Regions from separate parts of the Halobacillus sp. BAB-2008 genome, predicted to be linked through region 2. Evidence: riboswitches for the same ligand, from Rfam matches in the RefSeq annotation. Region 2 holds a riboswitch; each other region holds the start of a gene.
What was found. A riboswitch is a leader RNA that binds a small molecule or an ion and turns the genes downstream of it on or off. The one in region 2 is predicted to bind S-adenosylmethionine.
Positions count from the first base shown of each region.

Region 1: it holds a riboswitch for S-adenosylmethionine, as region 2 does, so the genes downstream of both, D479_RS17850 (Na+/H+ antiporter NhaC family protein) here and D479_RS06195 (methionine biosynthesis PLP-dependent protein) in region 2, are expected to answer to the same signal.
Region 3: it holds a riboswitch for S-adenosylmethionine, as region 2 does, so the genes downstream of both, D479_RS04835 (5-methyltetrahydropteroyltriglutamate--homocysteine S-methyltransferase) here and D479_RS06195 (methionine biosynthesis PLP-dependent protein) in region 2, are expected to answer to the same signal.
Region 4: it holds a riboswitch for S-adenosylmethionine, as region 2 does, so the genes downstream of both, D479_RS03515 (O-acetylhomoserine aminocarboxypropyltransferase/cysteine synthase family protein) here and D479_RS06195 (methionine biosynthesis PLP-dependent protein) in region 2, are expected to answer to the same signal.

Region 1 is NZ_ANPF01000088.1:4,454-8,375, forward strand. Features, by position in the region: gene D479_RS17835 (ABC transporter permease) at 1-291, shown strand, start outside; gene D479_RS17840 (ABC transporter ATP-binding protein) at 315-1,088, shown strand; gene D479_RS17845 (ABC transporter substrate-binding protein) at 1,106-2,182, shown strand; SAM riboswitch class I at 2,251-2,355, shown strand; gene D479_RS17850 (Na+/H+ antiporter NhaC family protein) at 2,473-3,792, shown strand.
Region 2 is NZ_ANPF01000023.1:5,372-9,293, forward strand. Features, by position in the region: gene D479_RS06180 (cytochrome d ubiquinol oxidase subunit II) at 1-685, shown strand, start outside; gene glsA (glutaminase A) at 773-1,744, shown strand; gene D479_RS06190 (DUF4385 domain-containing protein) at 1,734-2,180, shown strand; SAM riboswitch class I at 2,267-2,377, shown strand; gene D479_RS06195 (methionine biosynthesis PLP-dependent protein) at 2,447-3,580, shown strand; gene metC (cystathionine beta-lyase) at 3,577-3,922, shown strand, end outside.
Region 3 is NZ_ANPF01000017.1:8,810-12,731, forward strand. Features, by position in the region: gene D479_RS04830 (YibE/F family protein) at 1-687, shown strand, start outside; gene D479_RS04835 (5-methyltetrahydropteroyltriglutamate--homocysteine S-methyltransferase) at 786-1,892, opposite strand; SAM riboswitch class I at 1,976-2,079, opposite strand; gene D479_RS04840 (PfkB family carbohydrate kinase) at 2,264-3,373, shown strand; gene D479_RS04845 (pseudouridine-5'-phosphate glycosidase) at 3,370-3,922, shown strand, end outside.
Region 4 is NZ_ANPF01000011.1:5,947-9,868, forward strand. Features, by position in the region: gene D479_RS03500 (hypothetical protein) at 1-446, opposite strand, end outside; gene D479_RS03505 (NAD(P)/FAD-dependent oxidoreductase) at 477-1,703, opposite strand; gene D479_RS03510 (DUF2188 domain-containing protein) at 1,791-1,988, opposite strand; SAM riboswitch class I at 2,136-2,245, shown strand; gene D479_RS03515 (O-acetylhomoserine aminocarboxypropyltransferase/cysteine synthase family protein) at 2,360-3,922, shown strand, end outside.

The DNA of each region.
Region 1 (3,922 bases), on a different contig from region 2:
GCAAAGAATTACGGAGCAGATTCGAAACAGTTTTTCTTCAAAATCGCTCTCCCGGGTTCCTTACCGGTCATGCTTGAAGGGATTCAAATGGGGCAGGCGATCGCCTTACTTACGATAGTGGCAGCGGAAATGATGGGAGCGAATTCCGGTATCGGCTACTTAATCTGGACCTCCTATAAGGCATTCATGTTGAAAGAAATGTTTGTAGGGCTCGTACTCATCTCGTTCTTCGGCTATTTATTCTCATTAATCTTGAGAGGACTGCAAAGTAAATTACTCCCTTGGCGTTGATGAAGGAGAAAGGGGAAGGTGGAATGGATGCGAAAATTTCCATCAGGGATTTGACGAAAGTATTTTATAAAAAGGAAAGCAGAGTCACAGCATTGGAAGGAATCAATCTGGATATTGCCGATGGAGAGTTCGTCTGTTTAGTCGGACCGAGCGGGTGCGGAAAAACGACACTGCTCAGAATTCTAGCCGATTTGGAAACACCGAGTTCCGGGTCATTCACCATCGCAAGAGCAAAGGAAGACCGGCCACTTCAGTCGATGGTCTTCCAGGAACGGGGGGTGATTCCGTGGCTGACCGTGGAGGGTAACGTCAGTTTTGGTTTGAAAATGCGTCGTGTACCAGCGGCGGTCATCAAGGAACGGACCGCGTATTATTTAGAAAAAGTAGGGCTGGAGCGTTTCGCCAAGCTTTACCCTAGAGAGCTTTCCGGAGGAATGAAACAACGGGTGAGCATTGCCAGAGCATTCGCAAATGACCCGGAAATATTGTTGATGGATGAACCGTTCGCAGCATTGGATGAACAGAATAAATTCATCCTGCAGGAAGAATTACTCAACATCTGGGCCGAAACGAAAAAAACGGTCCTCTTCATTACACATAGTATCGATGAAGCACTCCTGCTCAGCGACCGGATTCTCTTGATGAGTGCCCAGCCGGGGAGGATTGTAAAGGAAAAACGAATCGAGCTCCCCAGACCAAGAAATATGGAGCAGGTCAGGGCTGACCCTGTCATGGCGGAACAATTCGTGGAGGTCTGGAATCATCTTCAGGAAGAAGTGCAACGATCAAGGATTTAAGAAAGGGGAAACATCCCATGCGTAAATCATTATGGATCTTTATCTCTCTTTTTTTATTTTTGGGTATAGCAGCAGGCTGCAGTGATAAGGAGTCTGAACAAGGAAAGCAGAAAGAAACCGTATCCGGCGATCTGGCTCCGCTTGAGAAGCGTCAGAAGGTAGTTATTGCAGAGGACGGTGCGGCGTCCGGTGCAGGATTTTACATCGCGAAAGAGAAAGGATATTTCGATGACTATAACATAGACATTGAATTTACGACATTCGCCAACAGTGATGATATGCTGCCGGCGCTTGCTTCCGGTGAAGTGGACATCGCCGGCGGAGTCTCCACCGCTTCGTTCTTCAATGCGATCGCTCAGGGAATCGATGTGAAGATCATCGCTGATAAAGGGCACTATTTCGATGGCAATTCCTACTTCAGTTTTGTTATTAGAGAAGACCTTCAGGATGAAATCAAGGAGTATGCCGATTTTAAAGGAAAACGGATTGCTGTATCTTCAAAGAATGCCGTGGATGATTACATCTTCCATGAAATGCTGAAGCATGCCGGCTTGACTGAGAAGGACGTAGAGGTCGTCTTAATGTCGGATTTCGGTAATATGTTGGCCGCGATGGGGAATAAATCCATAGATGCTGCCCTGCAGATAGAGCCTTTGATAACACAGGGAGAATCGCAGGGGTTACATGTGCGGTTCGGTGATGCTACGGATTATGCTCCAGAAGCACAAATCGCGATGGTTCTAGGCTCACCGGAATTTGTTGAAGAAGAAACAGACGTATCGCTCCGCTTCATGGCTGCTTATTTGAAGGGGGTACGCGATTACAACGATGCATTTCTTCACGGCGAGGGGCTTGATGAAGTCATTGATATCATGACAAAACACACCGCTTTGAAGGATCCTGAAATATGGAAGAAAGTCGGCGTGACAGGACTGGATCCGGACGGCAGTATGTTCGTGGAGGATATTAAAGATCAGTTCGACTTTTACAACTCCAATGGTGCCATCATCGGCGATGTAGATTTCGATGAGGCTGTAGACCCTTCTCTGGCAGCCAAAGCCGTGGACATTATCGGAGAGTATGATAAAAAGTAACATTCCAAGTTTTTCTCTTGTCAGAGAGAAAAAAATGATGTAAAGTAACGAGAGACTCAATTGAATAGTTCTTATCAAGAGAAGTGGAGGAACTGGTCCTAAGAAGCTTCAGCAACCACCAACACAGTTGGCCGGTGCTAAATCCAGCAGGTTTTAGACCTGACAGATAAGAGGGGACGGAAACAAAGAAGCCTTCTTATCCTAAAGAGGGCTTCTTTTTTATTTGTTTGGCCTGGTCTTGTCTGTATCACAGAAACATTCATGAGTTCACCAAGAAGGAGGCAGAAAAGATGACAAAACCGAAAGCAAATATTTTTGCACTTATTCCATTTGTAGTATTTATTGTATTGTTCATTGGTTCAGGGATCGTGACAGGTGACTTCTACAAAATGCCTGTACTCGTCGCTCTGTTTGCAGCTATACTGGTAGCGCTGCTTATGGATCGAAAAACAGATTTTGAAACGAAAATCATGACACTCTCCAAAGGGGGAGGACACCCGAATATCATCTTGATGGTTGTGATCTTCCTGCTCGCGGGAGCATTTGCTTCCGTCGCACAGGGAATGGGGGCTGTAGATTCCACCGTCAACCTTGGCCTGAGCTACCTGCCTGGTGGATGGATGGTCGTCGGCCTGTTCGTCATTGGGTGTTTCATATCCATTTCCATGGGTACTTCCACAGGGACAGTTGTAGCTTTAGCCCCGATCGGACTTGGTGTCGCAGAACAAACAGATATTGGTGTGGCGCTGATTATGGGAGCCATTGTAAGTGGGGCTATGTTCGGGGACAACCTCTCCATCATTTCTGATACAACCATTGCAGCTGTTCGAACACAAGGCACGGAAATGAAAGAAAAGTTCAAGGCGAACTTCTTTATCGTTCTTCCGGCTGCCATAGTAACAGCGGTTATTTTTGCAGTATGGACAGCCAGTGCGAGTGCAGATCTTGGGGAAACATACTCGTATAATTTCCTTGAAGTCATTCCATATCTCGGAGTGCTCCTGTTCGCCATCCTTGGGGTAAACGTCATATTCGTTCTGATCGGCGGAACGGTAGCAGCCGGAATTGTCGGTTTGATTCTCGGTAAATTCTCGGGGATGGAACTGATTAACCTGATCGGAGACGGCTTCGCTAACATGCAGGAGTTGTCTATGATCGCTATTTTGCTCGGAGGACTTGTAGAGCTGATCCGTTACAACGGCGGAATTGAGTATCTACTGGAAGCGGTGAATAAACGTGTCCGGTCTAATCGTGGTGGAGAGTTCGGGATCGCCGGTATCGTAACCGCGATCAATTTGTCCACTGCAAACAACACGATTTCGATCATCACGGCCGGTCCATTAGCCAAACAGATCTCTGATGATTACGGCATTGAACCGAGAAGATCCGCCAGCCTGTTGGACATCTTCGCAAGCTCTGTTCAAGGAATCATTCCTTACGGAGCCCAACTCCTTGCTGTAGCCGGTGTGGCATCGATTTCACCTATTGCAATCGTACCGTTTTGTATTTATCCGATCTTAACAGCCGTGTCCGGAATTCTTGCTATTGTCTTCAAGTTTCCTAAGTTTACGGTTCAGAAAGCAGATCCTTCCGCTCAAAAAGGATCCTGATATTCTCTGACTGGAAGAGGCTCCCTGAAATAGGGAGCTTCTTTTTCGTTTGGAAAAGGTGGTATGGCTGGGGGAGAGATCGGGCTCCGGGAGAAGGGACCTTTCCACTGGGCGCCCGGTGAGCGGCCAT
Region 2 (3,922 bases):
GCTTCGTATCACATCGGGATTCACAGGGTTGATCATTCCGGCGCTGCTCGTCAGTATCCTCCCTATCACATTAGGAGGATTCATCGACTTCGATAATGATTACCCCCGCCTCCATTATGGAGAGCTTCTGTCCCACCCTACTTTATATATGCATATCGCTTTCGGGTTGACGACGGAATTATTCATCTCGGCCGTCTTCTTGATGGATTATGCAAAAGAGGCAGACGATTGGAAGGCGTATCACACGTTCCGGAAGCATGCCATTTGGCTTGGACCGGTCAGTATTGCCGTGGCCATGTTGACCATCGGTACCTTCCCGGAAGAGGCGGCATGGATCGTTGACAATATCCAGGCGAACTGGTTTACGTTCGGATTATCTGTTCTTTTCTTCCTGATCGGCTATACATTTTTGTTCATCCGCCGGAAGAATGGACAGCGTGGACTATCACGACTTGCCGTCCTTGCGATCATCATTCAATACGGCATCGCTATCTATGCCTATGGCAATGCGCACCTCCCCTATCTGATTTATCCTGATTTGACTATAGAAGAAGGATTCACAAATCCGGACATCTTTTATCAGATGCTTGTCGTCTACGGTATTGGATTCGGAATTCTGATTCCTGCTTTCATCCTGTTCTGGCGCTTGTTCCTGAAAGACCGCCGTTACTTGAAACAGGAATAGAAGAGCGGCAGCTTAAGCTGCCGTTCTTTTTTATATCGTTATCCTTAGGACCGTACGGGGTACATAGAGACAAAGAGAGGTGAAACTATGAAGAAGTTGACCAATCAATACTTAGAGGAAGCAATCGAAGACAGCAAACCGTACGCTTCCCATGGAAATGTCAATATGACCATTCCTCATTTCGATGAAACAATCAAAGATCACTTAAGTGTTTCCATCCTCACAACACACGGGGAGTCCTATTCCGCCGGTGGAGACAATCAGCACATTCCTATGCAGAGCACTTCCAAAATCATCGGCCTCATGCTTGCCCTCCAGGATTTCGGGAAAGACCGCGTCTTCCAAACCGTAGGAATGGAACCGATGGGTGATTTCTTCAACTCGATCAGTCAACTGGAATCACATGTGAACCACAAACCGTTTAATCCAATGATCAACGCAGGAGCTATTGCTGTCGCCTCTCTCATTAAGGGGCAGAATACGGAAACCCGCTTCGACCGGTACCTTACTTTCCTTCGCCGCATCACAAGTAATGATCAGCTGGAGATGAGTGAAGAAGTCTACGAAGCAGAAATAGGCAACGGAGCAAGAAACCGATCTCTCGCATACTTTATGCAAAGCAACGGGACACTCGTGACAGATGTAGAAGAAGCACTCGACCTTTACTTCCGAATGAATGCAGTCATGATGTGCTGTACAGACTTCGCGAAGGTAGGACTCTTTCTGGCAAAAGGCGGCGAAGACCCCGCAAGCGGAGAGCGGCTGATCCCACCCCACCATCTTCGGACTGTGAAGGCGATCATGATGACTTCCGGCATGTACAATTCATCCGGCCACTATGCAGTAGAAGCAGGGTTCCCCTGCAAAAGCGGTGTATCCGGCAGCATCATCGGTTCCGTCCCCGGCCGGATGGGAATCGGTGTCGTCGGGCCTGCCATTGATAAGAAGGGGAACAGCACAGCCGGCGGAGCCTTAATCAAAAAATTGTCCAAAGATCTCGGCTTAAATATGTTCGGGGTGGAAAATACAGATGCAGAGGAGGAACATAATGGCGTTTGACTACGATCTTGATTTCGACCATATCAATTTCAAAGAAAACCCGGAAAAGTACCGGGTCGGTAAAGGAGAGCAGGGGGTCCTCCTTGTCGAGCCTTACAAGAGTGAGATCCTGCCGAATTGGCGATTCAAAACACCGGAAATTGCTAAAGAATCTTCCGAGAAGATATATGAGCAATTCCTTGAATATAAGAAAGCAGAAGATATTGTAGGTATGGATATGGCCCGTAAATTCCTCCAGATGGGATACACACGCTCCAGACGATACGCCAATTATAAAGGCGGAAAAAAGTACGGCGATGACGGTAAGGTGAACGAACGGCAGATCGATGAAGAAAAAGCGGAATCGGCACGCATCTTTGAAGAAAAATGGAAGCTGGTGCGTGAAGATGAAGAGTATCTGAAGCAAAAAAGGAGACACCAAGAAAAATACGGATAAAAGTAAAAAATTTCTACAAGGTATATTGTCAAAAGTTTCTGAGTAGTGTAAAGTAGTCAACAACATTTACATTTATACAATTGAATCTCTTATCAAGAGAGGCAGAGGGACTGGCCCTGTGAAGCCTCAGCAACCCCTGGTCTAACCAGAAAGGTGCTAACTCCAGCAAGTTGTCTATTCAACTTGGAAGATAAGAAGAAGAACGGAAACGTCAAAGTCTTCTTATCTAAGAAGGCTTTTTTTATTTATATACAAGATTACTAGAAATGAGGAATGTTCACATGTGTCCGCACACTGATACTAAATTCGTCCAAACTGGAAACCAGAAAGAAGAGCCCACAGGCGCGATAAATCCCCCTGTTTATTTCTCTACCGCATACCGTCATCCCGGCTTAGGGGAATCCACAGGCTTCGATTATACCCGGACAGGAAACCCGACCAGGCAGGCTCTGGAGAAGTCCATTGCTGATATCGAAGGCGGCGAAGCCGGGTTCGCCTTCAGTTCCGGAATGGCTGCCATCCAAACGGCCCTTTCTCTATTTAAGCAAGGGGACGAAATTATCGTTTCAGAAGATCTATACGGCGGGACATACCGACTCTTCGAGCATATGAAAGAACGCTACGGCCTGAATTTCCACTACTGTGACAGCAAAGAGCTGGATAATTTGACTGCTTACATCAACGATCAGACCAAAGCCATTTACATTGAAACACCGACAAATCCACTAATGCATACAACAGATATCCGAGAGGTATCTAAACTGGCAAAAGCACACGACCTGCTTTTGCTTGTCGATAACACGCTCTATACTCCCGTCCTGCAAAAACCGCTGGAAGAAGGGGCGGATGTCGTCATCCACAGCGCAACCAAATATCTTGCGGGTCACAACGACGTACTTGCAGGTATTCTTGTCAGTAAAGGAAAACAGGTCAACGAAACGCTGGAGTTCCATCAGAATACATCCGGCGCCGTCCTTTCCCCACTTGATTCGTGGCTGCTTATGCGCGGAATGAAGACCCTTCCGCTGCGAATGAGGCAGCATGAAACAAACGCGAAAGCCGTTGTGGATTATTTAAAAGAGCACCCTGCGGTAACAGACGTCTTCTATCCGGGGCGAGGCGGAATGATTTCTTTCCGTCTGCAGCATGAGCAGTGGATCGACCCGTTTCTGCGCAGCCTGAACTTGATATGTTTTGCAGAAAGTCTCGGGGGGGTTGAAAGCTTTATTACGTATCCGGCTACACAAACGCATGCGGATATACCGGAAGAAATCCGCACGGGATACGGAGTATGCAACCGTCTGCTTCGGTTCTCTGTAGGAATTGAGCACATCGATGATTTACTGGAAGATTTGGAACAGACCTTGAGCAGCTTACTGAAGGAGGAGATTGCACAATGACCGACCATTCCATTCAAACCCGTCTACTGCACAGCGATTATAAATTTGATCCGCAGACAGGTGCCGTCAGTGTTCCAATTAACCAAGCATCCACGTTCCACCAGCAGGATTTCGATCAACCGGGCGACTATGATTACAGTCGTTCCGGCAATCCGACACGAAAAGCCTTGGAAGACACGATCGCCGGGCTGGAGAGCGGCACCCACGGCTTCGCCTTCGCATCCGGCATGGCCGCTATTTCCACCTCTTTCATGCTTTTATCGCAAGGGGATCACATCGTCATTACAGAAGATGTGTACGGGGGTACGTTCCGCATGGTCACCAACGTGCTCGATCGATTTG
Region 3 (3,922 bases), on a different contig from region 2:
TCGTTATTCTTCAACTTCGTCATTCTCATCGTCGCGCTGTTTTTCATGCTCGATCCGCACATCAATCCGATCATCGTGACCATCATCGCCTGTGCGGTCATCAGCTACGTCAACCTGATTTACGTGAACGACTGGAATTTGAAGACGGGCACCGCGTTTCTCGCTACGATGGTCACGATCGCCATTTTGCTCGTCGGCATCCATTTGATTACAGATATGTCAATGATCCAAGGGTTCAGTGAAGAAGATTCCGACAGCCTCGCGCCCTACTCGTTATACATCGGGCTTGATTTCGTGAAAATCGCCGCCTCCGTCATCATCATCGGGACGATCGGCGCCATCACGGAAGTGGCGATTTCCATCACGTCATCGATGAGTGAGGTGCAGCACCACCATCCGGAGATCTCAAGGAAGGACTTGTTCGTCTCCGGCATGAACGTCGGCCGCGACATCCTCGGAACGGATACGAACACGCTGTTCTTCGCCTTCTTCGGCGGCTACCTTGCCCTGCTTATCTGGTTCAAGGATTTGGACTATTCGCTGGGCGAAATCGTCAATTCCAAAGTGTTCAGTGAAGAGATGATTGCGATCTTTTGTGCCGGCATCGGCATTGCGCTCATCATCCCGGTCGCAGCGGCCATCCATTCCTTTTTCGCGGTGCGGAAGAAGGCGATGGCTGCTGAATAATAGCCCTTAGAAGAGGACGGGGCGTCCCCATTTACCGGAGCCCGCTCTCCAAACAAAAAAGCGTCCGGCTCGTAAGCCGGACGCTTTTTCTATACTATCTATCTCCAAACTTCCTCTGCAATTTCAAGCACGTGGCGGATCTTCGCCCACTGTGCTTCCTCTGAAATCACATTCCCCTCTTCCGTCGAAGCGAACCCGCACTGCGGGCTGAGACAGAGCTGGGACATCGGCACATAGTCGGATGCCTCTAAGATCCGGGCTTTGATGCGGTCCGGGTCTTCCAGTTCGCCGGTCTTCGATGTAATCAGGCCGAGGACGACCGACAGATCCGGGCGGTTGACGTGACGGAGCGGTTCGAAGCCGCCGGAGCGTTCATCATCGAATTCCAGGAACAAGCCGTCGACGTCCAAACCGTCGAAGATCGTCTCCGACAGCGCTTCATAGCTCCCTGTCGTCATGAAGGTCGAACGGAAGTTTCCGCGGCAGATGTGCATCGTGATCAACAGGTCTTCCGGACGCTCTGCAATCGATTCGTTGATCGAACGGGCACACAGGGTAGCGGCACGTTCCGGATCGCGGCCTTCCGCAGCAATCGCTTCTCTGCCTTTTTCCGAGAAAAAGCTTGCCCAGGCGGTATCATCGAGCTGCAGGTAGCGGCACCCTTCTTCGTAAATCCGCTGGATGAATCCTTGGTACGCATCCACCAAATCCGCGAGCAGCGCTTCATCCGTCGGGTAGATCTCCCTGTCGATGTCGGCACGGAACAGCAGCATGTTAGGGCTCGGAATCGTCAGCTTTGCGACGGAATCGCCGGCGATCTCTTTCAGGAAACGGAAGTCCCTGATCGCCGGATGATCCGTGAACCCGACCTTTCCAGTCACTTTGACACCGCGCGCCTTCGTCTCCACCCCGTCGAACTGAAGTCCCTTCTCCTTGTCGTAGCCTTCCACTCCATCGAGTCCTTCAAGGAAATCGAAGTGCCACCAGCTGCGACGGAAATCCCCGTCTGTCACGGCAGGAAGTCCTGCCTCTTTCTGTTTCGCGACAAGCTTCGTTATCTCTTCGTCTTCGATCCGGCGCAGCTCTTCTTGGGAAATCGTCTCCTCCGCTTTCTGCCGGCGCGCTTCCTTCAAACGCTCGGGTCTCAGGAAGCTCCCGACATGATCGCCTTTGAATGGAGCTCGTTTGATGGTTGAATTCGTCATCTCTATCATCCTTCTTCCGTTGAAATTAAAAAAATCCACACTTCTCACCATAAGAAGAGCGGATTACCTGCGTATCTAACCTCTTCTCATCTGCAAGCACGTACGCTTCTGGAATTAGCACAGTACCCGTCAGGAGTCTGCTGCTAAGGCTTCAAAGGGCCAGTCCCTCCACCTTTCTCGATAAGAACGTTTATCTATGAAGTTGTTAGCCCCACTATACAGCAATTCCCAAACGATTGGCAACCCGTTGTCGGAAAATTTTGTCGATAAGTCGGACGTACGACCTGTCTCTGTTTTATTGCTAACTTTTTCCAATTCAGCTACTTTAAACATATGTTCCATGAATCAAACATTTGTCCGGAGGGCTGTCTATGTTACCAAACAAACTGACCGACCGCGAACGTCAGGTCTATGAACAGATTGCAAATAACCCGTATATTTCCCAACACGACCTCTCCCAAATCCTCGCCTTGTCCCGGTCCACCGTCGCCAACGTCATCTCCCAGCTTGTACAGAAAAACATTCTGCTCGGCCGCGCCTATGTCCTGAATCATTCCCGTCCTGTCCTCTGCATCGGTGCCGCCAACGTCGACCGCAAGTATCACTGCCTGGAGCGCTTCGACTATAAGACATCGAATCCGGTGCGGTCGACCGCAAGCGCCGGCGGCGTCGCCAGAAACATCGCAGAAAACCTCGGGCGCCTCGGAAACCGGCCGACACTCATCACTGCTGCCGGCAGAGATGCCGACTGGGAAATCATCGCCCGCGCCTCTGCCGAGTATATCATAATGGACGGCGTCCTCCATCTGCCGGACCGGAACACAGGCACGTACACCGCTGTCCTCGACGAGCATGGAGAAATGACGATGGCCTTCGCCGATATGGCTATTTACGACGCTGTTCTTCCGGAGGAGATCCGTCGTCACGAGAAGAAATGGAAGCAGGCCGAATGCGTCATCGCCGATTTGAACTGCCCGCAGGAGACGCTCGCCTTCCTGCTTAAGGAAGCAGCCGCCGACCACACGCCGGTCGCCTTCATCACCGTCTCGATACCGAAAATGAAGCGGCTGCCCTCGGATATCAGCGGCCTGACGTGGCTGATGACGAACGTCGAAGAAAGCGCCGCACACTTCGACATTCCCATTCAAAACGAAGCCCAGTGGAAAGACGCCGTTGAACACTGGCTCGCCTGCGGTGTCCGCTATGTCACGGTGACGTGGGGCAAGCGGGGTGTCATGGTCGGGGAAAGCGGCGGCAGCATCCGCCACTATCCCGCCCCTGCCCTCGACACGACCGTAGACGTCACCGGCGCCGGAGATGCATTCTCCGCTGCTGTGCTGCACGCCTGGCTCGACGGCAGTCCACTGTCCGAAGCCGTCCATGCCGGACTGAAGAGCGCCGCCCTCTGCGTCCAGACGACAGCGACCGTCCATTCCGATTTGACGACCCATCTATTAAAAAAACAGGAGGAGTTCCTATGAATCTCAATCCCTATCTCTCCCTATCACAAGAAGTGAACGAAGCTTTGGAAACAGGAAAGCCTGTCGTCGCCCTCGAATCCACCATCATCTCCCACGGTATGCCGTATCCTGAAAACATCGAAACGGCGAAGGAAGTCGAGCGGATCATCCGGGATAACGGAGCCGTCCCGGCGACGATCGCCATCCTTGACGGCCGGATCAAAATCGGACTGACAGCGGAAGAATTGACAGCGCTCGCCTCAAGGGATGATATCACCAAAGCTTCCCGTAAAGACCTCCCGTATCTGCTTGCGACCGGCCGCTCCGGTGCGACGACGGTAGCCGCAACGATGATTTGTGCCGACCTCGCCGGCATCCGCCTGTTCGTGACCGGCGGCATCGGCGGCGTCCACCGCGGGGCCGAAACGACGATGGACATATCGGCAGACCTGGAGGAGCTCGCCAGGACGAACGTCGCAGTCATCTGTGCCGGTGCGAAATCGATCCTCGACCTCGGCCTGACCCTCGAGTATCTGGAAACGAAAGGAGTACCAGTGATGGGGTATCAGA
Region 4 (3,922 bases), on a different contig from region 2:
TCCGCTTCCATGATTTGATCGAGCACAGGATAAGCCGCTTCAATTCCTTCTTCCGCAACAAGACAAGCTACCCCGACCGGTGTATCCCAAAACGAATCCGGGATATATGGATTCTTCAAACCTGCCGGCTGATAAAGCGCGCGATAGATCCGTTCCAAGTGCTGCCTGGTCACTGCCTCTTCCTCTTTTCTTTCGCCTCTTGCCAACAGAAAAACGTGACGCATGGATTGAAACAGATTATCTCCCGGCATGAACGTATATTCCTTAAAGAATCCAAGCTGTTTCTCCGCCTGCTCCTTTAAACCATGACTGACACATAGATCATCCAAATGTTCACGAAGGTGCCGGTAAACTTGTTGGAACACTCTCCGCTTCTCCTCCTGCATGACCTTATCTGTATAAACCTCTTGCAGCTTTGCATATGCGGTTTCTTTCGTCCATTCCATCCCCATCACCTCTCTTTATATAGTTCGCCGTCAGGGAGAGGAATCCTTGTCATATCCGAATGCTTCCGCTTCCATTTCGACAGATTGGTAAAGCAGAGGAAAGTCTCTGGTCCCTTCTCTCAAATAATCCCCCAATTTCGGCGCCACTTTGTTCCATACCATCGGGTTGGCAGCCATCGCTTGAAACAGGGCAAGTTCATTCTTCGAGAACCTTTTTAACGAGTGGATATAATCCAGCGTCAACTGAAAGCCCGGGAAGAGGTGTTCATCCCGCTTTTTCTGGAAAGCTTCCATGACCACTTCCCTGTCATCACCTGCATCGATCCGCATGCACGCATCTGCGAGCAGAAACGCCTGCATGAAAGCATCATTAATCCCAAGTCCTGTACTTGGGTCTTTACTGTGACCTGCATCGCCGATCAGGGCCCATCCGTTTCCATAAGGTTTACGGAAAAAGTTAGGCACCCCTGAGGTCCCGATGATACTTCCTTGCAAACGGGCATTCTCCAACCGCTTTTCCATTCCATACAGCTGCTTGTACATACGGACAAACGCTTCGGGGGAATCTTTCATCATAGTTTTAAACTCATCCGGATGAACCTCAAGACCGATACAATCTCTTCCTTGTTCCATTGGGAACAAAAAGCCGATTCTTCCTTCATGAAGAAATATTTCCGTAGTAGGCGTTTCCAAAGGGGGAATTCCCTCAAAATATCCGTACAGCACTGGTCTGAGAGGCGGTGTATCGTGATACACTTCCGCACCTGCCTGGCGGGCGATCGTCGAATGTTTACCATCTGCTCCGACAATTAAATCACCATACACCTCTTTCTCTCTCCCTTTCCCTTTTATCCTCACCCCTACCATGCGGTCTTGATCCCACAAAACCTCCCGCACAGCTGTCTCTGAAAGAAAGGTTACTCCCTCGTACAGGAAGGTGCGTTCTATAAGAAGCATATCCAGGCGGTCACGCTTTGGTATGACCGTGTAGGCAGACCTCGGGCCATCTATGTAACTGGAACCGATATGTGTCCTCATCCGATCCACCTTCCGCAGGCCGCCAGCCAGCAATTTGTCTAAAATGCCGAGTTCTTCTAAGTAACCGGTATGCGACATATAATGAGTTGATAACGTATCACTCGGGAAAGGAGCTTTATCTATAAGAAGTACTTTTTTTCCGAGTTTTCCAAGCAGAACTGCTAAACTCGCGCCTGCCACCCGTGCACCTGTAATGACCACATCATAGCGATTGTCCATAAAGATCCCCTCTTCTTTGCTACTAATCCTGCTTCCACTCTACCAGATTCATAACATAAAAAAACTCCCGTTTCCGGGAGTCATGTATTAGTACGTGCGCTCTTCTTCTACTTCGTGATTCTGATTCATAATGGAAAGCTTGCTTGGTGAATTTCCTTTCGCCATTTCTTCAGCCTTTTCGATGGCAGTATCACGTTCATCGTAAAGATTTGTCGGAGCCACGTCTTCGATTTTAACAAACCAGCCTGTTACGTCTTTATTTGGGACTACACTATATTCTTTCATTCTATCTTCACTCCTCTACTATTTTTGAATGTAGTAAGAGCATTCCCAGCTGGATGCATACTCAAACATCAAAGGCCTCAGAGAAAGGGTTTGACATTGCACAGGCACACGTATATAATTTCAAACAAGTCAGACTAATCGAATACACTCTTATCGAGAGCGGCAGAGGGACTAGGCCCTACGACGCCCGGCAACCATCAAGCATAGACTTGAAAAGGTGCTAAATCCTACAGATCCGGTGATCTGAAAGATAAGGGGAGGTAATCCGTACATACAGCCCTCTTCTTTCTTACAGAAGAGGGCTTTTCGTTTGCCTTCCGCCACCAAGGTAGAGGTTCCTAGGAACAACAATCCAAGGAGGAGAATGATTGATGACTTTCCCTAACCACCCGTACGGTCCAGAGACTTTGTTGTTACACGGCGGACAGGAGCCAGACCCGGCTACCGGTTCCCGCGCAGTGCCGATTTATCAAACGACCTCTTATGTCTTCCGAGACACAGACCACGCTCAGAACCTGTTCGCCCTTGCAGAACCGGGAAACATTTATACGCGGATCATGAACCCGACCGTGGATGCTTTCGAGCAGCGGATGGCTTTATTGGAAGACGGAGCCGCAGCTGTAGCTACTTCTTCCGGAATGTCAGCGATCACACTCGCCATTTTGAATATTGCAGGAGCCGGAGATGAAATCGTTGCTTCCTCCAACCTTTACGGCGGCACATACAACCTCTTCGTCCATACCCTTCCGAGGTATGGAATCCATGTTCGTTTCATTGAAGGCAGCAGCCATGACGACTTCCAAGCAGCCATTACCTCAAATACAAAGGCAATTTTCGCGGAAACGATTGGAAATCCGAGTCTGGATGTTCTCGATATCGAGAAAGTGGCAGCTGTAGCCCACAGTCATCACATCCCACTTATTATCGATAACACCTTTGCCACCCCTTATGTATGCCAACCTTTCGCATGGGGCGCGGATATCGTCGTCCACTCCGCTACGAAATGGATCGGGGGACACGGCACGACGATTGGCGGTGTCGTCATTGACAGCGGCCGTTTTAACTGGGACCACGAGAAGTTCCCTGGATTTACAACTCCGGATGAGAGCTACAATGGAATCCGCTACGCCGATCTCGGTCCCGCAGCCTACGCGGTTAAACTCCGCGTCCAACTTCTCCGGGATATCGGGGCATGCCTAAGCCCGCAAAATGCTTTCCTGTTGCTGCAAGGGTTGGAGACGCTGCATCTCCGAATTAAAAAGCATGCGGATCAGGCACTCGAGATTGCCAGGTATTTAGAAAAACATGAAGGAGTCGAGTGGGTGCGTTATCCGGGATTACCCGATCATCCTACCCACCCCCTTGCTGAGAAGTACTTCCATTACGGCCACGGCTCCATCGTCGTTTTTGGTATTTCAGGCGGCAGGGAAGCTGGTCGTACACTGATAGACAACATCGGATTGTGGTCCCATGTAGCTAACGTCGGCGATGCAAAATCGTTAATTATTCATCCCGCATCCACCACACACCAACAGTTGAACGAGCATGACCTGAAGAAATCGGGCGTCACCGAGGAGCTCGTGCGTCTGTCTGTAGGCCTGGAGTCGGTTGATGACTTGATTGATGAATTGGATGCTGCCATCCGCCAAGCTACAGGTGCTGGGTCGGCAAGTAAAAACAGGAACCATCCAGCACTGCCGATTCTACAATCATCCTTGGATCGTTCAGAAGGCCAACTGAGGAAAAGAACGATCGGGTTTACCACAAGTCCTTCTCCGGAGGATGTAAACAGACTTGCTCAACTCGGCTATACGATTGTGGATCTATCCTCAGAAGAAGAGGCACCTACTTATGTGGATATCCTTCATTTTGACCGGTTGAACACAGATGAACCGATTATCGAGCAGCAGCCGCACGGAATTTTGTGGATTAAT